3 regions of the Corallincola spongiicola genome follow, and region 1 is predicted to be linked to each of the others. Evidence: predicted binding sites of a transcription regulator. Region 1 holds the regulator's gene; each other region holds the start of a gene.
What was found. Region 1 encodes ArgR, which controls arginine synthesis, uptake and breakdown. Its sites were predicted from a motif close to ANTGAATANNTATTCANT; they were not measured.

Region 1 (9,955 bases):
AATTCAACAAACTCTCCACTGACATGCAAGCGTCCATTGTGACCAATGTCAGTTGGTTTTATGTTGCGGCGGTGGCGATCATCCTCATGACGGTTGCGTATCTAGGGATAAGTCGGCTCGGCGATATCAAGTTGGGGCCGGATCACTCGGCACCGGATTTCAGCAATGGCTCTTGGTTTGCCATGCTTTTTTCTGCCGGTATGGGTATCGGTTTGATGTTTTTTGGCGTTGCCGAACCGGTAATGCATTACTTGTCCCCCCCTACGGGTGACCCTGGTACCGTGGAAGCTGCACGGGAAGCGATGAAGCTGACCTTTTTCCATTGGGGGCTTCACGCTTGGGGGATCTACGCCATGGTAGCGTTGATCCTCGCGTATTTTGGTTATCGTCATGGTTTGCCGCTTACCTTGCGCTCCGCTTTGTATCCGCTGATTGGCGATAGAATTTATGGCCCGATCGGTCATGCCGTGGATGTATTTGCCATTCTCGGTACTGTGTTTGGTGTGGCAACGTCTTTAGGTTATGGCGTGTTGCAGGTTAATTCTGGTTTGAACTACCTGTTTGATCTGCCAGTGAACGAAACGGTACAAGTGGTGCTTATCGTCGTTATTTCTGGGTTGGCGGCGATCTCAGTGGCGACCGGACTGGATAAAGGGATCCGCATTTTGTCGGAGATTAACCTGCTATTGGCTGTTGCTTTAGTTGGGTTGGTGTTGCTGTTGGGGCCGACGGTGCTGCTACTACAGATGTTTCTACAAAATACCGGTGGTTACCTCTCTGATATCGTCAATAAGACCTTCAATCTATTTGCCTATCAACCCACCGATTGGCTGGGCGGATGGACACTGTTGTATTGGGGCTGGTGGCTCTCCTGGTCGCCATTTGTGGGGATGTTTATCGCCCGGATCTCCCGTGGTCGCACCATCCGTGAATTTGTGATTGGCGTACTTTTTGTACCGACCGGTTTTACCTTTTTATGGATGACGGTGTTCGGGAATACCTCCATCGATATGATGTTGCAAGGCACCGGTGATGAGCTGGCAGCCGTGGTCAATCAGGATGTGTCATTGGCGTTGTTCAAGTTTCTTGAAGCATTTCCTATGTCATCGTTCTTATCAGTGATCGCTATCATCATGGTGGTGGTGTTCTTTGTTACCTCCTCTGATTCTGGTTCCATGGTGGTTGATATGTTGGCGTCAGGCGGTACGGACAAAACCCCTGTTTGGCAGCGGGTGTTTTGGGCTTCGATGGAGGGGGTAGTGGCGATCGCCTTGCTGCTAGCTGGCGGACTCGGTGCTTTGCAAACGGCGACGATTGCCAGTGCCTTACCATTTTGTATTGTGCTTTTGATCTCTGCTTATGGCTTGTTGAAGGCGTTGCGTATTGATGCGACGAAGCGGGTCAGTTTAGAGCAAGTGATCCATCCACCACGGGTCGACAGCAGCCTGTTAGGTTGGGAGCGCAGGTTGAAGAATTTAGTGCTGTTGCCGCGGCGAAAAAATGTCGGTCAGTTTATTGCTGATGTGGTGATCCCAGCGATGGAGTCGGTAGCCACTGAACTGGAAAAGCATAGTGTGGATACGCGATTTGCGGTTGATGAAGACAGTCTGAGTGCTCGCTTTGAGGTGTTCCATGGCGATGAACAGGATTTTCTTTATCGGGTGCGGCCTAAAGCGTATCTGCAGCCCAGTTTCTTGGTCGAAGAAGATGATGATGAAGCGCGTAAGTACTTCCGTGCCGAGGTTTTTCTGTTGGAAGGTGGGCAGGACTACGACATCATGGGGTGGAGTAAAGAGCAGGTGATCAGCGACATGATTGATCAGTATGAAAAACATATGCACTTTTTGCATCAGGTGCGCTGATCTCATGAGCACCTTGAAGGCCGCTTTTTGCGGCCTTTTTTATGTCTACTATCTAAGGTGGCGTATGGCTGTTTTTTTATGAGGCTCTATGGAAGTCACGATTAGAAGTGCTGAAAAGTCTGATGTTGCAGGGATCAAAGAGATCTATGCTCAACCCCATGCATACTCGGGCACACTGCAGCTTCCTTATCCCTCAGAGGCGCTGTGGCAATCACGTTTCGATAACGCTTCTGCGGATTACCATAACTTGGTGGCGATCACTAACGGCAAGGTGATCGGTCAACTTGGTTTGATGGTATCAACGCGGCCTCGGCGTAAGCATGTCGCTGGTTTTGGTATGGCGGTGTGTGCCTCAGTCTTAGGTCAAGGCGTTGCGACGCGGTTGTTGGAAAGCGCGCTGCATATGTGTGATAACTGGCTCAATATCGAACGTGTTGAATTAGAAGTGTTTACTGATAACAAAGCAGCAATCGCTTTATACCGAAAGTTTGGCTTTGTTATCGAAGGAGAGCACGTTAGTTCGGCATTTAAAAATGGTGTCTATGCTGACGTGTATAGCATGGCTAGGCTACGTGCAGCCGTTGTCGTTAAGCCTTAACATCGATAGGTAGCTGGTTATATGCATCGATTGCTAGCTTACCTAGGTGATTTGCACCTGACTTCCTGCTAAGTGATACTGGCGGTTAATCAATCGCTTATGGAGTCGTTTCGATGCGCTGCTGGCTACTGTCTCTGATCCTATTAACTGCTTTTCCTACGATAGCTTACGACCGTATCACCGGTGCACACTTCGCCAGTCGCTCTGAAGTGATCGCGCAACATGGTATGGCGGCAACCAGTCAACCATTGGCTACTCAGGTGGCGTTGGACATACTTAAAAAGGGGGGCAGTGCGGTTGATGCTGCCATTGCCGCCAATGCGATGCTTGGTCTGGTTGAGCCGACGGGTAGCGGTATTGGCGGCGATCTGTTCGCTATTGTCTGGGATGCAAAAACGCAGCAGTTATATGGTCTAAACGCATCTGGGCGCTCGCCTAAGTCACTTACTTTGGCACACCTGCACTCCTTGGGGCTCGACTATTTACCACCTTATGGGCCGTTACCTGTATCCGTACCGGGGGCGGTGGATGGTTGGTTTGAATTACACGGCAAGTTTGGCAAGTTGCCGATGACCAAGCTGCTGCAACCCGCGATTGATTATGCAGAACAGGGATTTCCTGTGAGTGAGTTGGTGGCTTACTACATGCAACGCAGTGCGCCACGTTTGTCTGAGTATCCCGGCTTTGCTCAAGTTTTTATGCCGAATGGTAAAATGCCAGCCAAGGGGGAACTGTTTAAAAACCCCGCGCTGGCAAGTACTTATCGCCAAGTTGCCCAAGGTGGACGCGATGCTTTTTATAAAGGGGATATTGCAGTCAGTATTGCCGCTTTTATGAAACAACATGGTGGTTTTCTGAGTTATGAAGATCTCGCCTCCCATACCTCTGAGTGGATTAAGCCTGTCTCCACTAATTATCGAGGTTACGATGTGTGGGAGTTACCCCCGAATGGCCAAGGGATAGCGGCACTGCAGATTCTCAATATTTTGGAGCCATACGATATAGCCGCCATGGGGTTGGATAATCCGGAGTATGTGCATCTGTTTGTTGAAGCAAAGAAGCTCGCATTTGAAGATCGCGCCAAGTATTACGCCGATCCCGCGTTTAATCAGATCCCCGTGGCCGGTCTGATCGCTAAATCTTATGCCAATGAACGAGCAAAACTGATTAATCCGCGACGCGCCAGTCAGCGCTTGGATGCTGGCAACCCAGCGCTGTACCACGGTGATACTATCTACCTGACCACCGCAGACAAAGATGGCAACATGGTGTCGTTGATCCAAAGTAACTACCGCGGCATGGGCTCGGGGATGACACCGCCTGAGCTCGGCTTTGTACTGCAAGATCGCGGTCAGTTGTTTAGTCTGCAGGAAGGGCATTTTAATAGTTACGCGCCTGGCAAACGCCCGTTTCATACTATTATTCCTGCCTTTGTGACCAAAGAGGGCAAGCCTTGGCTCAGTTATGGTGTGATGGGCGGCGCAACTCAGCCACAGATGCATGCGCAGATCCTGGTCAATATGATCGATTTTGGTATGAATCTACAGGAGGCGGGGGATGCGCCACGTATTTTGCATACCGGCTCCAGTCAGCCCACAGGCGAACAGATGACAGATGGCGGGCATGTTAGTTTGGAGAACGGTTTTTCTGCTGGTACTCGCCGTACACTGCTGCAGATGGGGCATACCTTAAAAGAGGAGTCAGGTCCTTACGGTGGCTATCAGGCGATCATGCGCGATCTTGCAACCGGCGTTTACTACGGTGCTTCCGAAAGTCGCAAGGATGGGCAGGCAGCAGGCTACTGATCTCGGTTGATGATTTAGCCTGTAGGTTTGATCCTAAACAGTACAACTTCCTTGGCGGCGCCTACAATGGCGCCGCTATGCAGCATACTCCTCAACTTTTTCACAGCTTTGGTTACTATCTGAAGCAGCAGTTTGGTCGCAAGATCCGCAAGCTGTCACTGCACGGTGATTTTAGCTGCCCCAATCGCGATGGCACCCTTGGCCGAGGGGGCTGTACTTTCTGTAATGTAGCTTCTTTTGTCGATGAAACAGCTCGTGCAGCACCTATCTCTCAACAGTTGCAGCTGCGCGAGCAAGAATTAAAGCGTAAAGCGGATGCTTATTTGGCGTATTTTCAGGCGTACACCAGTACCTATGGTGAGCAGGTTCAACTGCAAAAGCTGTATGATCAGGCGCTGGCGGCGAAAGATATTGTTGGATTGTGTGTCGGTACCCGTCCTGATTGTGTGCCCGATGGTGTGCTCGGGATGTTGGCGGAGTATCAGGCTCAGGGTCAAGAGATCTGGCTGGAGCTGGGGTTGCAAACGGCGAATGATCAAACCCTGAAGCGAATTAATCGTGGCCACGATTTTGCTGCCTACCAAGATGCTGTCGCACGAGCCAAACATTATGGACTAAAAGTATGCACTCATCTTATTGTCGGTTTGCCAGGTGAAGATCAGCAAGATGCTTTGCAGACCTTGGATAAAGTGCTGATGGTAGGAGTGGATGGTCTAAAGCTGCATCCATTGCACATTGTTGAGGGGAGCGTGATGGCGAAAGCGTGGCGTGCTGACCGCTTGGCAACTATTAGTTTAGAAAGCTATGCAGAAACAGCAGCGAAGATGATCCAGGCGACCCCTGCGCAGGTGGTCTTCCATCGGGTGTCGGCTCACGCCCGTCCGCCCACGTTACTGGCACCTGATTGGTGTGAGGATCGTTGGCTAGGGCCGCAAGCTATTCAAGCAATATTGGCAGCGGAAGGGGGGCAGGGAAGCGCAACGGCAGCGCCTTTTCGTGCTGCCTTGCCTGAGTCGATTTAATGCACTGAGTTAGCTGGAAAAAGCGAACAGAGATTTGACGGCGCTGACCGTTTTGCTTATCTCTTTCACGTTGGTTGGCGTAATGAAAATAGTGTCATCGCCGGCGATGGTGCCGAGTATCCCTTCCGCTTTGCCTAATGAGTCTAATAGTCGGGCAATCAGCTGAGCAGCCCCAGGACTGGTACGGATAACGATAGCGACTTCGTTGTTGTCGATATCTAAAACCAGGTTTTTAAGCTGACTAGAAGTGGTTGGGACGCCGAGTTCGATAGGTAGGCAGTACACCATCTCTTGTTTGGCATTGCGTGTTCTTACTGCGCCAAACTTGCTTAACATGCGGGAAACTTTCGACTGGTTGATATTGATAAAGCCTTGCGTTTGCAGCGCTTTAACTATCTCCCCTTGGGAGCCGAAACACTCTTCCTTCAACAGGTTCTTGAACGAGCGGACCAAGTCTTCCTGCTTACCGTAATTCATGTCGTCGAAAGGTTATCTTCTGAAAAAGTTATGCAGTCATTCTGCATAAAATTGCAATATCCTGCAAGCTGCCCGTATCACAGCTGGGCAATTATTTTGGCACTAATGGTTTACGCTTGTCGCGCACTATCTGTTACGGGTTCAATCCGTGATCTGAGTTGTGTGACATTGATTGTATTTATCCCCTCCTTGGATTAATGTTTTTGCAGCCCTGTACTGGGTTGGAAAGCTATGTCTCCTAAGATTCTCCACAAGAAGGGAACCCCACATGAAAGTCGCTGTATTAGGTGCTGCTGGTGGAATCGGCCAAGCACTGTCGCTGTTATTAAAAACTCAATTACCTGCAGGCTCTGAATTAGCGTTGTTTGATATTGCACCAGTAACGCCAGGTGTTGCTAAAGATCTCAGCCATATCCCAACACAGGTAGCGATTGAAGGTTACGGTCAGGATGGCCTCAATGATGCTCTGAAAGGTGCAGATATTGTGATGATCCCTGCCGGTGTGCCGCGCAAGCCGGGCATGGATCGCGCCGATCTGTTTAACTTCAATGCCGGTATCGTTAAGAACCTGGTTGAAGCGATTGCCGAGCAGTGCCCTAAGGCTTGCATCGGTATTATCACTAACCCAGTGAATACTACGGTTGCTATTGCTGCCGAAGTACTAAAGAAAGCTGGTGTTTACGATCCGAAGAAACTGTTTGGTGTAACAACGCTGGATGTTATTCGCGCCGAAGCTTTTATTGCTGAAGCCAAAGGGTTAAACCCGGAAGAAGTGAACATCAATGTTATTGGCGGTCACAGCGGTGTCACCATTCTGCCTCTGTTGTCGCAGTTGGGCTTGGATTTCTCAGACGAAGAGATTGCCGCCTTGACTGATCGAATTCAGAACGCTGGTACTGAAGTCGTTGAAGCCAAAGCTGGTGGTGGCTCTGCTACCTTGTCTATGGGACAAGCAGCAGCACGCTTCTGCCTGTCGCTGGTGAAAGCGATGCAGGGTGAGCCTGTGATTGAATGTGCTTATGTTGAAGGCCCTGGTGAACATACCAAGTTCTTTGCCCAGCCAGTTAAACTGGGTGCCGAAGGCATTGAAACTGTATTGCCATATGGTGACGTTAGCCCGTTTGAACAAGCGGCGCTGGAAGGCATGATGGATACGCTGCAAGGTGATATCCAGAAAGGCATTGAGTTTGCTGGCTAAGCCAGACGACAATAAGTAAAAAAGGCGCCTGAAGGCGCCTTTTTTAATACTTGTTTGTTGAGCAGATTAGTGATCCCGTTGCACTGCAATACGTGCCAGCGCGATCAGTGCGCTTTTGTATTCGCTATCGGCGAGGCAATCCAGTGCCTTTACCGCTTTCATCGCTTCCTCGTCGGCTCGTAGACGGGTATAAGCAAAGGCATCGGTTGATTCAATGGCTGCGACGATATTCGGTAATTGCTCTACTTCGGCACCATGTTCGATGGCATGACGAATGATCTTCTGTTGTGCTTCAGTACCGACTTGCATGGCGCGGATCAGCGGCAGGGTCGGTTTACCTTCTGCTAGGTCATCTCCTAGATTTTTACCTAGGGCATCGGCGTCAGCGGTGTAATCGAGGAGATCATCAATCAGTTGGAACGCAGTGCCTAAATAACGGCCATAGTCCGCCATTGCCTGCTTATTGCTCTCAGATTCGCCAGCCAGCTCTGCCGCCAAGTGAGTCGCGGCTTCAAATAATTTAGCGGTTTTGCAGTAGATCACTTCCATGTAGCGCGCTTCATCGGTATCGGGATCGTTGCAGTTCATCAACTGCATCACTTCACCTTCTGCGATCACATTGGTGGCATCCGCGAGAACCTGCATAACGCGCATTGAGTCCAGCGTCACCATCATTTGGAATGCCCGGGTATAGAGAAAGTCACCGACTAGCACACTCGCCTGATCGCCGAACATGGCGTTAGCGGTCTTGCGGCCACGGCGCATGGTTGATTCGTCAACCACATCATCGTGGAGCAGGGTGGCAGTATGGATGAACTCTATGATTGCAGCGAGGGTTTGGTGTTGTGTGCCATCATAGCCAACCGCGCGTGCGGCAAGGGTGGTTAGCAAAGGACGTAGCCGCTTGCCGCCACTATTGACGATGTAAAAGCCAAGTTGATTGATCAACGCCACGTCAGAGCTGAGCTGCTCCATAATTGCATGGTTTACTTGCTGCATATCGTCTTCGGCAAGTAACCGAATTTGCTCGAGATTCATGTCGCTCCTGAGAGGGTTGTTATTTTTATTGGCGGCAATTTTGCTACGGACTATAGAAAGGCCAGATTCTAGCGCTAAATGTTGCACTACAACAGCCTGATGTCGCGCCTTATCTGGCTTGAATGAGATATGGCTCAGTAAACTGAAATTAGCCTTGATCGTTGGTTATCTTTTAAGTAGAATGCGCGCCCTATTGTGATTAGTAAATCGTGTCCAGCCGACCAACAATGAAATGTCGATGCTAGGGCGCGTATACCAGCGGAGTTATAACCATGTACGCTGTTTTCCAAAGTGGCGGTAAGCAACACCGTGTAGCCGAGGGGCAAACCGTTCGCTTAGAAAAGCTGGACGCGGAGACCGGAGCTACTATCGAATTCGATAAAGTGCTGATGGTAGCAAACGGTGAAGATATTAAGGTGGGAGCACCTTACGTTGATGGCAGCAAAATTACTGCTGAAATCGTAACTCACGGTCGTGGCGCTAAGGTCAAGATCGTTAAGTTCCGTCGTCGTAAGCACTCTCGTAAGCAGATGGGCCACCGTCAGTGGTTCACTGAAGTCAAAATCACTGGCATCAGTGCTTAAGTTTCAGGAGTAGAGTCAGATGGCACATAAAAAAGCAGGCGGTAGTACCCGAAATGGACGCGATTCAGAAAGTAAGCGTCTGGGTGTTAAGCGTTTCGGCGGTGAATCAGTATTAGCCGGTAACATCATCGTTCGTCAGCGCGGAACTAAGTTCCATGCTGGTAACAACGTTGGTATCGGTAAAGACCACACTTTGTTTGCAACTGCCAATGGCAAGGTGCTTTTCGAAGTTAAAGGTCCTAAGAGCCGTAAGTATATTAGCATCGTTGCTGAATAAGCATTGATGTGGTGAAAAGGCCTCGCTTTGTGCGAGGCTTTTTTGTTTCTGCAGCCTGCCCAAGGGTTATGCTAAGGTTACCTTTGTCAGCCGAGCTCCAATATCGGCGCTGGATATTCCGAGAATAAGTCCATGAAGTTTGTAGATGAAGCAGTCATTCGCGTTGAAGCGGGAGATGGCGGCAACGGTATTGTCAGTTTCCGTCGTGAAAAGTATGTACCTAAGGGTGGCCCAGACGGTGGTGATGGTGGTGATGGTGGTGATGTTTATTTAGTCGCCGATGAGAACTACAACACCCTGATCGATTTTCGTTTTGAACGTTTTCATCGCGCAGAGCGCGGTACCAATGGTCAAAGTGCTAACTGTACCGGTAAGCGGGGTGAAGATTTAGAGCTGCGAGTCCCCGTAGGTACCCGGGCCACTGATCAGGACACCGGTGAAGTGATCGGTGATCTGACGAAACATGAACAGAAGTTGATGGTGGCTAAGGGCGGTTATCATGGTTTGGGTAATGCACGCTTTAAAAGCAGTACCAACCGAGCGCCACGCCAAAAAACCATGGGTACGCCGGGTGAAGTGCGAAGCTTGAAGATGGAGCTGATGTTGCTGGCCGATGTGGGATTGTTAGGTTTCCCTAATGCCGGTAAGTCGACCTTTATCCGTTCTGTCTCAGCGGCCAAGCCAAAAGTGGCGGATTATCCGTTTACCACTTTGGTACCTAATCTGGGGGTGGTTCGTCCCGAATCCCATCGCAGCTTTGTTGTTGCTGATATCCCCGGACTGATCGAAGGCGCTGCAGATGGTGCTGGTCTGGGTATTCGCTTTCTTAAGCACTTAGAGCGTTGCCGCTTATTGTTGCATGTGGTTGATATCTGCCCTGTCGATGGCACTGATCCCGCAGAAACAGCCGTTGCCATCCTCGATGAATTAGCACAGTACAGCCCCAAGCTGGCGAGCAAGCCGCGCTGGTTAGTCTTTAATAAGACCGATTTGCTACTGGAAGATGAGGCTGACGAGGTGGTTGATCGCGTAGTCGCTGCTCTGGATTGGCAGGGCGATGTGTATCGCATGTCGGCGTTCAACAAAGAGGGCAC
Region 2 (9,955 bases), on a different contig from region 1:
AGAGTATTAGGAATAGTGGTGACTTTCGTTGCTGTTCGATACTCCTTGATAGTGATCTGTAGCCGTGACTCGAACAAGCAGTCCGCTTGCGTTGGCTACTCATGAACAGCTGACAAGCTATGCCGGTTGAAATTTGATAACAGTTTGCACTAACACACACTTGTTAAAAAAATGTGAACTGTGCATAATTGGCACGAATAGTGACTGTTTTTTCAGCAGAAATCCCACGTTTGCAGCCCAAGGATGTCGCAAATGAGTGAGTCGTCAATTTTAGAATCTGAAGAGTTGAGTTTTCTCAATGAAGTGATGTTCAGTCGCTTGCCTGAAGGAAATCAGGTTCAGCCGTCGTTTACGTTGGATGGTGATCAAGAGCACAGTGAAATGCTTGGCCGTCTCGGACAGGCTGCCAGTATGCAGATGGTGGCGCAGTTCAAAAACCGCCGTCTTATCTTTCCGTTACAGTTGTTTCAGGACGAGTTTAACCGTTTAACCATGGAGTTACAGGCGCCACAGATCTTCGAAACCGGCCCCACTATGCGGCAATGGCGGATGCAGCCCCAGTTACCGCTGCGTTTGTTGGAAGCATGCGGCAAAGAAGCTGAACTGAAGGTGCATGATATTTCTCTCAGCGGCTTCTCTGTGACACTGCCTGAACATGAAGGCCCCGCACCAGAGAAGCTGGAGTTGCAGCTGGAATTGCCCGAGTGTGGTTCGCTACTGCCTCTTTCTGGCGCAAAAGTTAGGCGTATTGACCAGCAAACGGTGGCTTACAACCTGTTATTTGATGAACCCGATTTAGAGCAAGCATTGGGGCGCTTTTTGTTCGAGCAACATAAACAGCAGCACCCTGAGTGGGAAATGCCCGACGTCACGCCGAAGTCATCGGAGATGGCAGAGTCTGCCTAGATTTTGAGTAGGCCTAGAGACAGAAAAGCCACCTGGATTAGGTGGCTTTTTCGTTTTTTGCTACTTTGGGATTAACCGGTATTACGCATACCCGCAGAGATCCCGGTCATGGTCACCATCAATGCCTGATCCACAGCATTGCAAACCTCGTCTGATGCGCGAGAACGTCGCAGCAGCTCTGCTTGCAACATATGCAATGGGTCCATGTAAGGGTTACGTAGCTTAATAGACTGTTGCTGCCATGTTTCCCGTTCCATCAGATCGTTATCGTGTGTCAGCGACAATACAATGTCGATCCCTTCCTGTAGCTGAGCGCGAAGCTTGTCACCCAGTGCGTGCAGCTCTTGCGGCACCAATACCTGCTCGTAATACTTGGAAACTTCAGGTTCAGCTTTCATGAACACCATCTCAAGCATGTTGAGGCGGGTGCGGAAGAATGGCCACTGTTCGAACATCTCTTCGAGCAGAGGTTGTTGGCCATTGGCTATCACCTCTTTTAGACCCGCAGGTGAGCCTAACCAGGCCGGCAACACTAACCGGTTCTGAGCCCAAGCGAAGATCCATGGGATAGCACGCAAGCTTTCAATTCCGCCAGTGGGTTTACGCTTCGGTGGGCGTGAACCCAATGGCAGTTTGCCCAGCTCAACTTCCGGTGTTGCAGCGCGGAAGTATTCGACGAATTGAGGCTCGCCGCGCACCACTGCACGATAGGCTTCACAGGAGGTTGCAGACAGCTGATCCATTAGCTGGCGCCAGCTTTGCTCCGGTACCGGAGGTGGTAGCAGTTTACCTTCGAGCACGGCACTGCCATATAACGCCAGTGAGTGCTGAGCGACTTCTGGTAAACCAAATTTCACCCGGATCATTTCGCCCTGTTCAGTGACGCGAATACCGCCATCTAACGAACCTGGAGGTTGAGACAGGATCGCATTGTGTGCCGGGCCGCCCCCACGTCCAATAGTGCCGCCGCGGCCGTGAAACAGCATCAAAGCGACGTCAGCTTCTTTACAGACCTGTACCAGATCTTCCTGCGCACTGTACTGTGCCCATGCCGCGGCCATCATGCCGGCATCTTTAGCGGAATCAGAGTAGCCAATCATCACTTCCTGATGGCCTTTGATATAGCCGCGATACCAGTCAATCTCCAGTAAGCGCTTGATACAGTCTGCACCACCATTGAGGTCATCCAGAGTTTCAAACAGTGGCGCGACGCCCATGTTAAAGCTGACACCAGACTCTTTTAGTAACAGTTGTACAGCTAACACATCGGAAGGATCTGATGCCATCGAGATCACATAGGTGCCGAGGGCATCCGGGTGCTGTTCAGCGATCACTTCGCAGGTGTCTAATACTTCTTGCGTATCTGCGCTGGGTTGCCACTGCTTCGGAAGTAATGGCCGTTTACTGGCCAGCTCCTGCAACAGGAAGGCTTGTTTATCCTCTTCACGCCAGCTGCTGTAATCACCCAACCCTAAATAACGGGTGATCTCGCCAATCGCATCGGCATGGCGCGCAGCATCTTGACGAACATCCAGTTTTACCAGATTAATACCGAAACAGGCGACACGGCGCAGGGTATCTAATAGGGCGCCATCAGCGACTACGCCCATGCCACAGTTATGCAATGATTCGTAGCAGAGTTGCAGGGGCTCACGGATATCTTTGACATCACGGATCAGAGGGCATACCCCTACAGAGCGACCATCCAATACCGCTTCGATCCCTTCGCGGGTGGCGCGCAGGTGATCTCGCAAACGCTTAAGTACATGGCGGTAGGGTTCTTTGGCACCGTTACTGTAGTCAGCAAGGGCGTCGTCGCATTGGCTCATCGACAACTCGCCAATCAGTGGCCCTAAATCGCGAATATAGAGATCGGCCACTTTCCAGCGCGCCAGCAACAGCACTTCGCGGGTCACCTTGGCCGTAACAAACGGGTTACCGTCACGGTCGCCGCCCATCCAACTGGCAAAGCGAATGGGCGCCACGCCATCGACCGGAAGCTTTCGGCCAAAGCGACTATCCAGTTCCGCGTTGAGATCACGCAGAAAGCTCGGTACCGCTTCCCAAAGTGAGTGTTCGATAACGGCGAAGCCCCACTTGGCTTCGTCTACAGGGGTCGGGCGTTGGTCGCGGATCTCGTTGGTGTGCCACACCTGGGTGATCAACTGCTCCAGGCGGTTTTCAACCAAGCCTTTTTCCCGCTCTGTGTTCAGTGGACTTTCCAAATCCCCCAAGCAGTGCGCCGCTTGCACATACTTGTTGATCTGGGTTCGACGATTCACTTCAGTTGGATGCGCGGTTAATACCAATTCAATATTGAGCGTGGTCAGCGCATCAATGATCTCATCTGCAGACACCTCTTGTGCGTGCAAACGGTCAAACAGTTCGCCGAATGGATCTGGCTTGTCTACTTGTTGCCGCCCATCACGAGAGATGGTGTGAAACTGCTCTGCCATATTGGCTTGGGCAAGAAACTGTTGGAACGCTTTGGCAACGGGCAGCAGCTCTTCATCGCCAAGAGAGTTCAGAATATCAATAAGGGCTGCTCTGTCTTGCTCCGAACCAGACTGGGCACCTTTAGACAATTGTCGAATCGACTCAATTTTTTCGAGAAAGGCGTCACCCATGTCATGCTGGATCGCTCGACCCAGTAGGGTGCCGAGGAAGCTGACATTGCTTCTTAGCGCCGCGTATTTATCCATACTGGTAATACCTTATGTGCATGTGTGCTAGCAAAAAACCGGCAAGGCTATCGCGCAAAGCTGGATAGCTTTTTGCCACAAAACAAACTTTAGAGGTTCAAATAATAAAGGAAACTGCGTGCAATGTGCACTAGTGCATATGTTAACTCCCGATTTTAATAATTATGCAACTTAGCGAATGGTTAATAGTCGCGCGATGGTGCCTGTTTTTCGTTATATATACGTAAAGTTTACATTCCAGTTCAATGGCTGCTGCGAAAAATGAATAAACCCAATAAAAATGCAGATATCTTGCATAAGAAGTCATTTTGATTTAGCTTTGCCAACATAAGGCTCATTCTTTATCAGCCAGTATGGCAGTTCCAATGACTGGAAAGGCGAATACGATAAGCAATCGAAGAGTGAGTAAGGTTAGAACAACTATAGTTAGGGTTCCTTGCGGAGGGGCAAAAACAGATGGTGAAATGTTCCATTATCGGTGCCAGTGGTTATACCGGCGCCGAATTAGCAAATTTGGTTGAGCAGCATCCACAGATGACGCTTAAGGCTATCTATGTATCAGAGCGTAGTGCTGATGCCGACACCGAATTAGGAACTCTTCATCGACGCTATCTCGGCCAGCTAAACCTGCCTTTGACACCCTTGGCCACAGCCGATGTAGCCAAAGCCGCTGAAGGCGTGGATCTGGTTTTTCTCGCCACGGATCATAAGGTCTCAGTGGCTCTGGCGCCCGGCTTGCTGGAAACTGGCGTCACGGTCATGGATCTGTCTGGTGGTTTCCGTTTTGATACGGCCGCGCCTTATGACCAGTTTTATGGCTTTACCCATGACTCCCCCGAATGGCTTGAGCAGGCCGTTTATGGCTTAGCAGAATGGAATGCGGCTGAGATCAGTCACGCTCAATTGGTTGCTGTGCCGGGCTGTTACCCTACTGCTAGCCTGTTGGCGTTAAAACCTTTGCAGGAAGCAGGCTTACTTAAAGCAGAGACTACGCCGGTGATTAACGCTGTTAGCGGTGTATCTGGTGCTGGGCGTAAAGCCAGCATGGTGAATAGTTTCTGTGAAGTCAGCTACAACCCATACGGCGTCCTTAATCATCGGCATCAGCCTGAGATCGCTCTGCATTTGGGAAATTCAGTTATCTTTACGCCACATCTTGGCAACTTCCCTCGCGGTATCGTGGCTACTATCACCGCTCAACTGGCGGATGGGGTGACGGCAGCAGCAATTGACCAAGCCTATGACCACGCCTATGCCGGTAAGCCAGCGGTGCGTTTGTATAATCAGCTGTCGCCAGGTCATTGGCCAAGCATCGGTGGTGTGGCCAATACGCCCTATTGCGATATCGGCTGGAAAGCAGATTTGGAAAGCGGTCATATCGTGATTGGTTCGGCTATCGACAATCTACTAAAAGGCGCCGCGTCACAAGCGATCCAGTGCGCCAATATTCGTTTTGGTTTAACCAATTATCCGATAAGTAAGAAGGCTGCGCTATGAGTGCTCCGGTACTGATTAAAGTTGGCGGTGCCTTGCTGGAAAATGCTCAGGCATTGCAAGCACTGTTTGCAGCCTTGGCGGACGTTCAGCGTTTGCGGCCAGTGATGATCATTCACGGTGGCGGCTGTATCGTTGAACAGCAGTTGGCTGCCATGGGCATGGTCAGTGAAAAGAAAGATGGCCTGCGGATCACGCCACCGGAGCAGATGGCTGTGATCACCGGCGCTTTAGCGGGCACCAGCAATAAACAGTTATTAGCTTATGGCCTGAATGCGGGCATGAAAGCGGTGGGTGTTTGTATCGGCGATGCGTTCACTGTCGAAGCCAGCGTACTCGATCCTGCATTAGGGTGTGTCGGGCAGTGCAGCGAAGATGGCTCAGCGGGTGATCCGGCCTTGTTGAAGTTGTTGGTCGATAATGGCTATACACCCATTATTAGTTCTATCGCCGTATCTCGCGAAGGTCAGTTGTTGAATGTTAACGCCGATCAGGCTGCGCTGGCGTTGTGTCAATTACTGCAAGCGGAACTGGTGCTGTTATCCGATGTCGAAGGCATTCTCGATGGTGAGCGTCAGTTGATCCCAGAAATTGATCAGCAAAAAGCCGATCAACTGGTTGCTGAGGGTGTGATCACCGATGGTATGGCTGTTAAGGTGCAAGCTGCACTGCAAGCCGCACGAACGCTCGGTCGCAGTATTGCTGTGGCCAGCTGGCGTGAGCCAGAAAAATTGACCGACCTGTTGGCTGGTAAGCCGGTAGGCACTAAGGTGCTGGGCTAGGCTGCATCGCGTTAAGCAGCAAAACACAGCAAAAGAATTAATGCGTATACCATCTTGATGGCATACGAGAAAGAACGAAACAGATGTCTGCAAGAAGAGGCGAGAAGCCGCAGACATGATGGAGTGTTAGATGAAACCATTAAATCACCTGTTAACACTGAAGGATCTCGATAAAGAGCAGATCCTTCATTTGCTGGATCAAGCCGCAAAAATTAAGGCTGCTCCTCAGGATTACGCCAATGCCCTGCGTGGCAAAAGTGTGGTGATGTTATTTGAGAAGCCATCGCTGCGGACGCGGGTGAGCTTCGACATCGGTTTAAATAAAATGGGTGGCCACGCGGTCTATCTGGATCAGCAAAATGGTGAGCTAGGCGCACGGGAAACAGTAAAAGACTTCGGCGCGAATATCTCCTGCTGGGCTGATGGCATCGTCGCGCGTGTGTTTAAGCAGAGTACGTTGGAGCAGCTTGCGACGGGTGGTTCTATTCCGGTGATCAATGCACTGAGCGATCTCTATCACCCTTGTCAGGCATTGGCCGATTTTCTCGCGTTACAGGAAAAGCTTGGCGATCCGTCAAAAGTGAAACTGGCCTATGTCGGTGATGGCAATAATGTGACCCATTCACTGATGTTGTTGGCGGCGCAGATCGGCGCTGAAATGGTGGTGGTCTGTCCTCCAGGTTATAACGTGGATGGTCAGGTTGTGGTTGATTGTCAGGCGATTAATGCGCGTACTGGCGGTAAGCTGACTATCTCCAGTGAGTTGAGTGCGCTCAACGGTGTTGACGCCATTTATGCCGATACTTGGGTGTCGATGGGTGACAGCACGCCATTGGATCAGATTAAAGCCGTGTTCTCTTCATATCAGATCAATGCTGAGTTGATGGCGAATACTGGCGCGAAATTCTTTATGCATTGCCAACCGGCACATCGCGAGTACGAAGTGACCTCTGAGGTGTTGGATGGCGAACAATCATTAATATTACCGCAGGCGGAGAACCGCATGTGGGCACAAAATTCAGTAATGCTGGAATTATTAAAGTAAGGGTGATGGCAAACATGAGTAAGCAACAAGTTAAAAAAGTCGTACTGGCCTATTCCGGTGGTCTCGATACCTCAGCCATTATTCCTTGGCTGAAAGAAAACTATGATGGCTGTGAAGTGGTCGCATTCGCTGCTGATGTAGGTCAGGGTGATGAAGAGCTTGAAGGTCTGGAAGAAAAAGCACTGGCATCCGGCGCCAGTGAATGTCATATCGTTGATCTGAAAGATGAGTTCGTAGCGGACTACGTGTATCCAAGCCTGACTACGGGTGCGGTTTACGAAGGTAGCTACTTGCTGGGTACCTCGATGGCGCGTCCTATCATCGCCAAAGCGCAGGTAGAAGTGGCTTTGAAAGTAGGCGCAGACGCCTTGTGCCACGGTTGTACTGGTAAAGGTAATGACCAAGTCCGTTTTGAAAGCACCTACGCCGCATTGGCACCGCAACTGGCGGTGATCGCCCCTTGGCGTGAGTGGACTATGTCCAGTCGTGAAGAGTTGTTGAACTACTTAGCTGAGCGCGACATCCCTTGTACTGCCAGCCTGACCAAGATCTATAGCCGTGATGCGAATGCATGGCACATTTCCACCGAAGGTGGCGAGCTGGAAGATCCGTGGAACGAGCCGACAGAAAACTGTTGGGCATGGACAACGGCGCCTGAGCAAGCGCCTGATACCCCAGCGTATGTTTCCCTGACCGTTGAAAAAGGCCGCGTTGTAGCCGTTGATGGTGAAGCACTTAGCCCTTACGACACGCTGGTGAAATTGAACAAAATCGCGGCGCCCCATGGTGTGGGTCGTGTCGATATTTTGGAAAACCGTTTAGTCGGCATGAAGTCGCGTGGTTGTTATGAAACTCCTGGCGGCACCGTGATCATGGCGGCGCTGCGTGGTATCGACGAACTGATCCTGGATAAGAACTCGCGTAAGTTCCGTGACCAACTGGCGGTGGAGTTTTCTCACGTCATGTATGACGGTCGTTGGTTCACGCCACTGAACAAATCACTGCTGGCGGCGGCAGAAAGCTTCGCTGAAGATGCTAACGGTGAAGTCGTCGTTAAGCTGTACAAGGGCACAGCCACTGCAGTGAAGAAGAAGTCACCAAACTCACTCTACTCAGAAGAGTTTGCGACCTTTGGGGAAGATGACGTTTACGACCAAAGCCATGCAGAAGGCTTTATCCGTCTGTTCTCGCTTTCCAGCCGCATTAAAGCGCTGAAGCAGGAGAAATAAGATGGCGTTGTGGGGTGGACGTTTTTCCCAGGCGGCAGACAGCCGGTTTAAAGAGTTCAACGACTCGTTGAAGTTTGATTACCAGCTGGCCGAGCAGGATATCATGGGCTCGATCGCTTGGGCGGGTGCGCTGAATAGCGTCGGCGTGCTCAGTGATGAAGAGGTGAAAGCGCTGGAAACGGCGCTGTTGCAACTACGCGCTGAAGTTCAGGCCGATCCTAAGCAGATCCTGCAGAGCGATGCCGAAGATATCCATAGCTGGGTTGAAGGCAAGCTGATCGATAAGGTCGGTGACTTGGGTAAGAAGCTCCACACTGGTCGTAGCCGTAACGATCAGGTCGCTACCGACCTGAAGTTATGGTGTAAAGACTACGGCGATCTGGTACTTGAAGCGCTGGTTCGCCTGCAGCAAGCCTTAGTGGACCTGGCTAATCGCGAATCTGAAACCGTGTTACCGGGATATACCCACCTGCAACGCGCGCAGCCGATCACTTTTGGTCACTGGTGTCTGGCTTATGTCGAGATGTTCCATCGTGATATCGACCGTCTGAAAGACGCCATGCAGCGGCTTGATACCTGCCCACTGGGCTCAGGTGCTCTGGCGGGCACGGCGTATCCTATCGACCGTGAAAAGCTGGCTCACAGCCTTGGTTTTACTCGTCCAACATACAACAGCCTGGACGCGGTATCTGATCGCGACCATGTAATGGAATTGATGTCGAGCGCCAGCATCAGCATGCTGCACCTGTCACGGATGTCAGAAGATCTGATCTTCTACAACACGGGTGAAGCCAACTTCATCGAACTGAGTGATAACGTGACATCGGGATCGTCCCTGATGCCACAGAAGAAAAACCCCGATGCGCTGGAGTTGATCCGCGGCAAAACCGGCCGAGTGTATGGCTCGCTGGCTGCCATGATGATGACAGTGAAAGCGCTACCTCTGGCATATAACAAAGATATGCAAGAGGACAAAGAGGGGCTGTTTGATGCCATCGATAGCTGGGTGATGTGCCTGGATATGGCGGCATTGTGTCTCGAAGGGTTAAAAGTTAACCGTGATCGGACCATGGAAGCGGCCCAGCAAGGGTATGCTAATGCTACAGAGCTGGCTGATTATCTGGTTGCCCGTGATGTGCCGTTCCGCGAAGCCCACCACATTGTTGGTGAGGTGGTGGTTGCGGCAATCGCTAAGAAGCAACCTCTGGAAGATTTTGCCCTGTCAGAGCTAAAAGCTTTCTCTGACAAGATTGAAGAAGATGTTTATCAGCATCTGACCATTGATGCCTGTTTGGCTAAGCGTGAAGTGTTGGGTGGTACCGCACGGATCAGCGTGTCAGAAGCATTAGGCAAGGCACAGCAGGCCAAGGCGCCAGTGGATGTGCAGCAGGGACAGGCGCTGGGTGGCACGACCTACCAGCAGGTAAAACACGCTTTAGCGCAAGCGCAGACGCGCTTGAATGCACAGAAAGCCGAAGTGCTGAAAGTGCGTAGTGCCAAGTTAAGTGATCTCGATGCCATCGATGAGATCGTCAGTCACTGGGCTGAAGTGGGCGAAACATTGCCTCGGAGTCGCGATGACCTGGTGCGCAGCATTCTCGATTTTGCTGTTGCTGAACAGGAAAATCAGGTTATCGGTTGTGCATCTTTGTACATCTACGGCACGGGGTTAGCAGAAATCCGCTCGTTAGGAGTGGAGCGTACGCAGCATGGTCAAGGCCAGGGGAAAGCACTGGTGCAGTACATGCTTCAACGCGGAAAGGAATTAGAGCTCAAACGTTTAGTCGTGTTGACTCG
Region 3 (9,955 bases), on a different contig from region 1:
GTAAAGTGCGTGCTTTCCTAAAGTGGGCGGGCGGAAAGTATGGGTTAGTTGAAGAGATCAACCGGCGCTTACCCTCGGGTGATACCTTAGTAGAACCTTTTGTAGGTGCTGGCTCGGTATTTATTAACTCTGATTATAAAAATTACCGATTAAACGATATTAATCCTGATCTGATTGGTCTTTATCGGCTCCTAGCAGATCAGGGGGATAGGTTTATTGCTGCGGTGAAACCGCTATTCTCGGAGCAGCATAATACGCCAGAAGCTTACTATCATTGGCGACAAGTGTTTAATCAGAGTGCTGATCCTGAATTGCGTTCGCGACTCTTCCTCTACTTGAATCGTCACGGCTATAACGGACTTTGTCGTTACAATAAGAAAGGTGCTTTTAATGTGCCTTTTGGTCGTTATAAGCGCCCATATTTTCCAGAAAAAGAGATGGCATTCTTTGCTGAGAAAGCGAAACGAGCCACGTTTACCTGTATGCCATTCGCCGAGGTGATGCGGGCTACAGCGCCAGGCGATGTCGTGTACTGCGATCCTCCCTATTGGCCGCTTAGTCCCACTGCCAGCTTTACCTCCTATCATGGTGCGGGATTCAATCGCGCCGAGCAGGAGTCTTTGGCGCTGGTAGCGCAAGAGGTTTCCTCAAAAAACGGGGTGCCCGTGTTAATCAGTAACCATGAGGTAACCGAGACGCGAGCACTTTATGCTCCTGCTAATCTCGATATAGTCCGTGTTAAGCGTACTATCAGTCGTAATGGGTCAGGGCGGCAAAAGGTAAGTGAGTTGCTTGCTTTTTACGAGGGGCGGTTAGTCGCGGAATAGGCTTATTTATCTAGTACCCAGCTAACGACAGCTATCAGCGTTAGCACCAGCATTGATGCCATAACGATGCCAGCAATGATAAATGGCACCGGATTGTGGTACTGAAAATCTTGTTTTCTCGCCGCTTCACTCTGCACGCCAAAGAAAGCCGATACCACCGCTCTTATGACTCGCAACGGGTGAACTGATATCGTCGGGAGTTGCAATTCAGCCCTAGCTCTGGGGTTCTTTCGGCGAGATAGGCTTATCAGTAGTATTCGAACGGGATAGGAGTTCAAGCAGATCTATGAAGTGATATTCTGCCGAACGGCTATCGCCAGCTAACCATGCCCACCAGCTTTCATTTGATGCTTTGTTTTGCAATGAGCAGCGGTTTGCAGGGTGGCTGACCGGAAGGCTGGCGTCAAAAGTAATGCTCTCTGCTTCGCAGGAACATGCGTCACCCAGGCTTGCACTAGTGGGCCACTGATGGAAAGCAACAATAGAGCTTAAAACTACGGTTGCTGCACTTGATAAAAAGATCTTCGAACGAATCATTTCACTGCCTCCCTGACAGAGATACAGACAAATATACCACTGCTAATAAAGGGAAACTATGCTTGGAGTGTTAAATAAAGGTTAAATTTTGAGCGGTGTATGCTGTGGCAAGGAATAACGCCGCCCGATGGCGGCGTTTATGTTACGGCAGTTGTTCTTACAGATCGAAGTCAACAGCGTAAGAAACAGCAACTTTAACATCGTCTAAGTTGCCGCCGTCGATGTCAGTTTTAGAAACCAACAGACCGAAGCCGCCTTTAGACAAGCTTACGCTGTAATCGGTATAGCTGTCGCCAAACCAATCTTCTGCAGAATCACCGCTGAAGTTACCTACGTGTAGGCCAAGCTCTAAGCCTTCTGAAATTTCAAAAGCGGCGTCAGCATAGACGTAAACCCAGTCATCATCCTGGCCATCGCTGAATGCGTCATCGCCAGAGTTAACCAGTGTTGCTGCACCTACGGTGAAGTAAGAATAGCTAACAGAACCATATACCTCGCCTAAGTCGATTTCAGCGCTGTCGTCTGGATATGCATAGTAGATGTAACCTACGTCATAACCGAAGTCACCAACTGCTCCAGCGTAGCCGAAGTAGAAGTCTGCTTCGTAAGATGCGTCGAGTCCGGATACTTCATCACCACCAAAATCTACGTTTGATGCCCATGTACCTACATAGATACCTGAAGAATGTTCATAGTCGATGCCACCCTGTACGGCTGCGCCGTCATCAGTTTGGGTCACACCACGCCATAAGTAGTTGCTAGTTACGCTAGCGTTGGCTGACAAGCCTTCGATGGCGTATGCGTTAGTAGAAGCGAGTGCTGCAACACCCAAAACTGAGCTGATAGCTAAAGAAAGTGCTTTTTTCATTTTAGTATTTTCCTGGGTTTGGAATTATCGCTGTGGTTAAAGCGATCATCGTGCCAGTTTTTTTAACGCCATGAAAAGTAATGGTTAATATGATTTTTGGCCTTGGCGCCGCGGGAAGGGATATCAATTTTTGTAACATCATGGTGCATTAGTTTTACAAAACATTTATCGGCGCATTGTTTTGGTGCGTCGCTTTAATTGAGTGCATCCTTCGCGAAAACTGGAGCTGAAAAACTGCCTACTTTTTAGTACACTGCGTCTCTCTTAATAGCTCGGCGAGAAACCACTCATGCAACCTTATCTACTTGCTCCCTCTATCTTATCTGCAGATTTGGCCCGTTTAGGTGAAGAGGTCACCCATGTGCTTGAGGCGGGGGCGGACGTTGTGCATTTTGATGTGATGGATAATCATTACGTGCCGAATCTCACTTTCGGCCCGATGATTTGCCAGGCATTGCGAAACTATGGCGTGACTGCGCCAATCGATGTGCATTTGATGGTGTCACCGGTAGATGAGCTGATCGAACAGTTTGCCGATGCGGGCGCGAGTATGATCAGCTTTCATCCGGAGGCGAGCCAGCATGTCGATCGTTCGTTGCAACTTATCCGAGACAAGGGTTGTAAGGCCGGGTTGGTGTTGAATCCGGCAACGCCACTGCAGGTGTTGGACTACGTATGGGATCGTTTGGACTTTATCTTATTGATGTCAGTTAACCCTGGGTTTGGTGGGCAGGCGTTTATCCCTGCAACGCTGGCTAAGATCGAAGCGGTGAAACAGCAGATAGAGCAGCGTGGCCTGAATATTCGTTTAGCTGTCGATGGTGGCGTGAAACAGGATAATATTGTCGAGATCGCCAAAGCTGGCGCAGATATGTTTATTGCGGGTTCAGCCATTTTTGGCCAAGGTGACTATAACGAGGTGGTAGGCCAATTCCGTCAAAAGTTGGCCACCGTTTAAATGCCGTCGTCCTTTCGTCAGATCCGTGCCATTGCATTTGATCTCGATGGTACGCTTCTGCACAGCGCGCCAGACCTGCACTACGCGGTTAACCAGATGCTGATTGAACTTGGCCGTGAACCGGTGTCACTAGGACAGGTAACGGGTTGGATCGGGAATGGTATCGAAGTCCTTGTGCAGCGTGCGCTCAGCCGTAGTTTCAAAGTTGATACTCGCTTGGAGCCAGAACTTGTTGAGCAGGCGTTGGGCTTGTTTAAGCTGTTTTATGCCAATGCACTACACCGCTTTAGCTCGCTATATCCTGATGTAGAAGCCGTGTTGATGGCGTTGAAAGCGGCAGGCATGAAACTGGCCATTGTTACTAATAAAGCGACCGAGTTTACCTTACCGTTAGTCCAACAGTTCGGTTTGTCAGGTTTGATTGACTTGGTGGTCTGTGGTGACACGCTGCCACAGAAAAAACCGAGTCCCGATCAGTTGCTATATTGTGCCGAACATTTTGATATCTCCGCTACTGAGTTACTGATGGTGGGAGATTCTAGGAATGATATTCAAGCCGCAAAAGCAGCCTTGAGCCCGAGTATTGGCTTGACCTATGGCTACAACTACGGGGAAGATATCGCTCTTTGCAACCCGGATCGGGTACTTAATCAACTAGCGGAGCTTCCGGCGCTGTTATTATCTGTGCCTGAATCCGTGTAACTAATTTTTCAAAGCATTTGCAGGAACATTCACATGTCTAAACCCATCGTCCTTAGCGGCGCGCAGCCTTCCGGCGGTCTTACCATTGGTAACTATTTTGGCGCCATACGTAACTGGATTACGTTACAGCAGGACCATGAGTGCTTATTCATGCTGGTGGATCTGCATGCGATCACGGTCCGCCAAGAGCCAGCGTTGCTGCGCGAGCGTACCTTTGATGGCATGGCGTTGTATCTCGCTTGTGGTTTAGATCCACAACAGAGCAGCGTGTTTGTCCAGTCACATGTGCCAGAGCATGCTCAGTTAGCTTGGATATTGAACTGTTATACGCAGATGGGTGAACTGAATCGAATGACTCAGTTTAAAGATAAGTCGCAGAAAAATGTCAACAATATCAATGTTGGCTTGTTTGGTTATCCGGTATTGATGGCGGCAGATGTATTACTGTATCAAGCCAATAAAGTACCTGTGGGCAATGACCAAAAACAGCATCTAGAGCTGACTCGCGATATCGCGACCCGTTTTAACAATCTTCATGGTGATACTTTTGTAGTACCGGACCCCTTTATCCCTGAAGTGGGGGCTCGGATCATGAGCCTGCAGGAGCCAGAGAAGAAGATGTCAAAATCGGATGATAACCCGAATAATTTTGTCTTGATGTTAGAGGAACCAAAGAAGATCGAGAAGAAGATTAAACGGGCGATGACCGATTCTGATGAGCAGGCGCGGATCTATTTCGATCAGCAAGAGAAAGCAGGTGTATCCAATCTGCTGACATTGCTGAGCTGCGCGACAGGCGAATCCGTGGAAAGTTTGGTGCCGCAATACGAAGATAAAATGTATGGTCACTTGAAGAAAGACGTTGCCGATGCTGTGGTCTCGATGTTGACGCCTATCCAACAACGTTATAAAGAGCTGCGTGAAGATGAAACGGCATTGACGCAGATAATGGCGGTAGGTGCAGAGAAGGCATCAGCGATCGCTTCTGAGACCTTAAAAACGGTGTATGAGCGCGTCGGTTTAGTCGCTCGTCCTTAAAGTATTGTTACCGCAATAGAAGGGCTGTCATTGAAGGCAGCCCTTTTCTTTTCAGACGATTGCTTGGCGTATGGCGCACGTCGGTTTTGCCTTAAGATTTATACTGAGAGTTGAGTCTATAGGCGGTTATAGAGTAGGTAGAGATAGATGCTGTTAATGATCGATAACTATGATTCGTTTACCTATAACCTGGTGCAGTATTTTATGGTGCTCGGCCAGCAGGTCGAGGTGGTTCGTAACGACGAAATAACGCTGGCTGAGATCGAGGCGCTAGCACCAGAGTACCTGGTGATCAGCCCGGGTCCCTGCACTCCTGATGACGCTGGTATCTCGCTGCCGGCTATCGAGTACTTTGCCGGTAAGCTGCCTATCTTGGGTGTCTGCTTAGGTCATCAAGCGTTGGGGCAAGTTTTTGGTGCGACAGTCACTCTTGCCAGGCAGATGATGCATGGCAAGACCAGTGCCATTAGCCATCGTGGCGAAGGGATCTTTTGTGGATTATCGAACCCACTCACAGTGACTCGCTATCATTCGTTGGTGCTGGACGCTGCGAGCCTTCCCTGCTGCCTTGAAGTGACCGCCTGGACTTGCGACAGCAATGGCAAGATGGATGAGGTGATGGCAGTTAGGCATAGAGATATTGCTGTGGAAGGTGTGCAATTTCATCCTGAATCCATTCTCAGTGAGCAAGGGCATGAACTGCTGGATAACTTCTTAACGCGTTACGCGCCATCCTGCTCCTCGATTTGAATTAGCTACTGCGCTTGCTTTTGGTGCTGGTGTATTTCGCTGGCATCACATTTACTCATTGTTAGGCGGGTGTTCATAAGGAAAGCCGTTAGAATGTGAGAGACGATTATTGATCCCTTGAGTATCTAAATGGCATCAGCAACAACGCCGTCGCGGGGGCGTTTTCATTCTCAATCATCACAAACCAGCGACCATGAGACCGAGTTGGATCTGAATGGATCCGCTCATATCCTCGAGCAGCGTCACTTGGATTATCTTTGTGGCATACCTTTCCATACCCCCTCTGAGCTCATTGAGTCTAGTGATGAACAGCAGGTCAAGCTGCAGGGACTGGCTATTGATCAGCAGCGTCGACAACAGCATGCGCAGCGACTGGCACAGAAAGAGATGCTGAGGGCAACCTTAGTGCAACGGATCACCGCCCAAACTGAAGCGAAATTGACAGAATTACTCACTGGTGATTGGCCGGTTGTGCTTCAGCAACTGCCGATCAATCCCAAGCTCACTGAGTCATTAGCCATGTTGGCGCTTGATGCGCCAGCATCCCACCTGGAGCAGCAGCTACGGCAGCTGTCCTGGCTGACACGAGAATTGCTCGCCACGGTTAATTCGCCGTTATTCAAGCAAAGCCACGCAATTACGACGCCAATAGTTGACCTGCCCCATGCGCTGGCGAGTTTTGGTCAAGAACGCTTGAAGCAGCTGTTAGCGCGACATTTATGTGAACAGATGTTGCCGGATGATAATCGACCTTTCGCAAACTCTGCTCGGCGGCTTTGGCAACATGCGCTGGTCAGTGCGAATGCCGCGCATTATTTGGCAGAGAAGCAGGAGTTAGATCCCTATCTCGCGGGTCGTTTAAGTTGGGTCAACAGTTACGGCTCGCTGACGCTATTGAGGTTGATTAAGCAGATCTTTCTGGCACTGTGTGAGCATCACATGCAACAGGCAAGGTTGACAGCTAAACCTGAGATCCATCAATTGCTTAGCGAGCTAGATCTTCCTGCTACCATGCTCAAAAGGCAATTCTCCCGTTACCAGAAAGTGATCACGAAAGCGCTATTGCCGCAGATTTCTCCTGAATGTAAAACATGTGTTACAGTCAGCCGAGAGCTGCATAGTTCGTTGCCGTGGAAACTCACCTCGCCATACGCTCGAATCGTGAAGTTTGCTAGCTGTTATAGCCAGTATCTATGCTTGAATGAACAGCGTCGGATACAGCTCGATGAGGCTGTAAAGTTAATGGCACAGTACGGTTTTTCAGGTGACGATCTACAGGAATTAACACGGCAAAATCTTAAAAAAGCGCGTGCATAGCCATAAGTTGAGTTTGTTATGCAATAACTATGCATTTAAATTGGGTGTTTAGTGCTTATTTTGCATATTTAGTCGTTGTTTAATCAAAATTTCCCTTAGTTGTTCGCATTGGTAATAATGCGGTTACATTAGAGTAGGCTCGGCTGCATTGATATTGAGCAATGAATAGCCAATGTGCCTTCACAAATTCCCGGCCATAGGAGCCAAAATATGTCAGAGTCGAACGTTTCTCGAGCCCTTTTTGATGAAGTAATGGTGCCCACCTATGCACCTGCGAAGATGATCCCAGTTAAGGGAGCAGGTTCACGGGTATGGGATCAAGAGGGACGGGAATATATCGACTTCGCGGGTGGCATCGCTGTGAACTGTCTGGGTCATTGTCACCCTGCCATGGTTGACGCGGTGAAGGCGCAAGCAGACAAGCTTTGGCACTTGAGCAATGTGTTTACTAACGAGCCAGCACTGCGACTCGCTAAGCAACTCACGGAAGCAACCTTTGCAGACAAGGTGTTTTTTGCCAACTCAGGTGCAGAGGCGAATGAAGCAGCGCTGAAGTTGGTGCGGCGCTATGCCGTTGAGAACTTTGGTGAAGAAAAAGACCAAATTATCTCTTTCAAACAGGGTTTCCACGGCCGAACTTTTTTCACTGTCACAGTCGGTGGGCAAACCACTTACTCTGATGGCTTCGGCCCTAAGCCTGGTGCGATTGAGCATTCCCCCTATAACGATTTGGCAGCGCTGGAGGCATTGTTTTCTGATCGTACCTGCGCCGTGATGATGGAGCCGCTGCAAGGGGAAGGTGGAATTATTTCTGCTGATCCTGAGTTTGCGAAGGGCGTTAGAGCGCTATGTGACAAATTTAATGCACTTTTGGTGTTTGATGAGGTGCAAACAGGGGTTGGTCGTACTGGCGAGCTATACGCTTATATGGGGCTGGGAGTGACACCTGATGTGCTGACTACGGCGAAAGCATTGGGTGGCGGCTTCCCTATTGCAGCCATGCTCACCACGGATAAATTAGCGCCTTCCCTGAAAGTCGGGACTCACGGTAGTACCTATGGTGGTAATCCGATGGCTTGTGCCGTGGGTGAGGCGGTTCTTTCGTTGGTGAATACGCCTGAAGTACTGGCGGGTGTTAAGCAGAGAGAACAGTGGTTCCGTGATGCTCTGAAGCAAATTAATGAAAAACATCAGGTATTTGCTGAAATTCGTGGTCAAGGGCTGTTGGTTGGCGCGGCATTAAACGAAAAGTACGCTGGCCGTGCGCGAGACTTCTTAATGGCGGCTGTCGAAGAGGGCACCATGATGTTGGTGGCTGGACCGAATGTGCTGCGTTTTACCCCGTCATTGATTATTCCCGAAGCCGATGTAAAAGAGGGATTGGCTCGATTTGAGCGCGCCGTTGCTAAGATCGTGACTGCTTGATAGCCGGGATATAGAGGGAGGTATAGCTATGTTAGTGATCCGTCCTATTAGAGAATCGGACTATGCGTCGCTTTATCAAATCGCCTGCGAATCGGGGATCGGTTTTACCTCCTTGCCTGTCAATGAAGAGTTGCTGCGCTCCAAGATCACTCGAGCTGTTCGTTCTTTCTCCCGTCGAGCTCATAAACCGGGAGCGGAAAGTTACTTGATGGTGATGGAAGACACCGAATCCGGCGATGTGGTTGGCACATGTGGCATTGAGGCGTGTGTTGGCTTGACCGATGCCTTTTATCACTACCATGTTGGGCAAGTGGTGCACTCTTCCCGCGAATTGAAGATCCATAATATGGTGGAAACGCTGACTCTGTGTAATGACTACACGGGGGCGGCCGAGCTTTGTACGCTATTCCTGCGTGAGAGCCACCGTAAAGGCTTGGCAGGTCGTTTGCTGTCTCGTAGCCGTATGTTACTGATGGCCGAGCATCCAGAGCTGTTTGGTGCCCCTGTGATCGCAGAGATGCGTGGAGTGTCCGACGAACATGGCCGCTCACCTTTCTGGCAATGGTTAGAACAGCATTTTTTCTCCATGGATTTTCCAACCGCCGATTACCTCACGGGTATTGGCCAAAAAGTATTTATTGCCGAATTGATGCCGAAGTACCCTATTTACGTCAACTTGCTGAGTAAAGCGGCGCAAGAGGTGATTGGTCGTGTTCATGAGAAAACACAACCAGCCTTGCAGCTACTGAAAACAGAGGGGTTTAGGTGTAAAGGTTATGTCGATATCTTCGACGCTGGGCCAACGGTTGAGGCTGAACTAAGCCAGATCCGCAGTGTGCGTAGCTCCCAGCGTCGGCATGCGTTGCTCGCAGAGGTCGACAAAGGTTCGCTGTATATGATCGCGAATACCCAGTTAGCTCAGTATCGCTGTACCTTGGTTGAGGCCGTGCTCGATGATGAAACCGGCGCCATAGTGATATCGCCTGAGGTTGCAGATGTTTTATGTGTAAAGCAGGGGGATCCTCTGCGTGTACTGGCCGTGAAGTAAGCCACGAGGAATATAATAATGACAGAGAAAGTACAGTACATCGATGGCAAATGGTTAGCGGGCAGTGGTGAGCTGTTTAGCTCTATCAATCCGGCGACGGGTGAAGTGGTTTGGCAGGGAAATATGGCAGACTCTGCGCAGATTGATGTGGCTATTAGTAGCGCCCGTGCTGTTTCGTTTGAGTGGGCGCAACGCAGCTTCGAGGACCGATTGACCATTATTCGTCAATTTGGCGAGCAAGTTGCTGGCGCGAAAGAATCATTAGCCTTGGTGATCTCCAGAGAGACCGGCAAGCCGTTGTGGGAGACGCGTACCGAAGTCGCAGCGATGCTGGCGAAGATCGAGATCTCTGTCAAAGCCTATGAAGAGCGCAGCGGCACTGTCGAGAAAGCGATGCCAGTAGGCCGCGCAGTTATTCGCCACAAGCCCCATGGAGTAGTGGCCGTCTTTGGGCCTTACAACTTCCCCGGGCACCTCCCTAATGG

Region 2: a site for ArgR is predicted at 3,899-3,916, ahead of argC (N-acetyl-gamma-glutamyl-phosphate reductase). Genes of this name have one in related genera too.
Region 3: a site for ArgR is predicted at 7,057-7,074, ahead of EXY25_RS06415 (aspartate aminotransferase family protein). Genes of this name have one in related genera too.

Annotation. Positions count from the first base shown of each region.
Region 1 covers NZ_SHLY01000004.1:147,136-157,090, reverse strand. The annotation lists gene EXY25_RS12845 (BCCT family transporter) at 1-1,862, shown strand, start outside; gene EXY25_RS12840 (GNAT family N-acetyltransferase) at 1,951-2,460, shown strand; gene ggt (gamma-glutamyltransferase) at 2,574-4,265, shown strand; gene mnmL (tRNA modification radical SAM protein MnmL/YtqA) at 4,343-5,287, shown strand; gene argR (transcriptional regulator ArgR) at 5,297-5,764, opposite strand; gene mdh (malate dehydrogenase) at 6,033-6,962, shown strand; gene ispB (octaprenyl diphosphate synthase) at 7,029-8,000, opposite strand; gene rplU (50S ribosomal protein L21) at 8,273-8,584, shown strand; gene rpmA (50S ribosomal protein L27) at 8,604-8,861, shown strand; gene cgtA (Obg family GTPase CgtA) at 8,994-9,955, shown strand, end outside.
Region 2 covers NZ_SHLY01000002.1:129,423-139,377, forward strand. The annotation lists gene EXY25_RS06250 (PilZ domain-containing protein) at 253-906, shown strand; gene ppc (phosphoenolpyruvate carboxylase) at 978-3,608, opposite strand; gene argC (N-acetyl-gamma-glutamyl-phosphate reductase) at 4,065-5,105, shown strand; gene argB (acetylglutamate kinase) at 5,102-5,884, shown strand; gene EXY25_RS06270 (ornithine carbamoyltransferase) at 6,015-6,929, shown strand; gene EXY25_RS06275 (argininosuccinate synthase) at 6,944-8,158, shown strand; gene argH (argininosuccinate lyase) at 8,160-9,955, shown strand, end outside.
Region 3 covers NZ_SHLY01000002.1:160,870-170,824, forward strand. The annotation lists gene EXY25_RS06365 (SPOR domain-containing protein) at 1-1, shown strand, start outside; gene EXY25_RS06370 (Dam family site-specific DNA-(adenine-N6)-methyltransferase) at 1-827, shown strand, start outside; gene EXY25_RS06375 (DUF2970 domain-containing protein) at 830-1,003, opposite strand; gene EXY25_RS06380 (hypothetical protein) at 1,041-1,364, opposite strand; gene EXY25_RS06385 (TorF family putative porin) at 1,522-2,232, opposite strand; gene rpe (ribulose-phosphate 3-epimerase) at 2,522-3,190, shown strand; gene EXY25_RS06395 (phosphoglycolate phosphatase) at 3,191-3,892, shown strand; gene trpS (tryptophan--tRNA ligase) at 3,926-4,930, shown strand; gene EXY25_RS06405 (anthranilate synthase component II) at 5,078-5,680, shown strand; gene EXY25_RS06410 (HDOD domain-containing protein) at 5,810-6,997, shown strand; gene EXY25_RS06415 (aspartate aminotransferase family protein) at 7,208-8,422, shown strand; gene astA (arginine N-succinyltransferase) at 8,451-9,470, shown strand; gene astD (succinylglutamate-semialdehyde dehydrogenase) at 9,489-9,955, shown strand, end outside.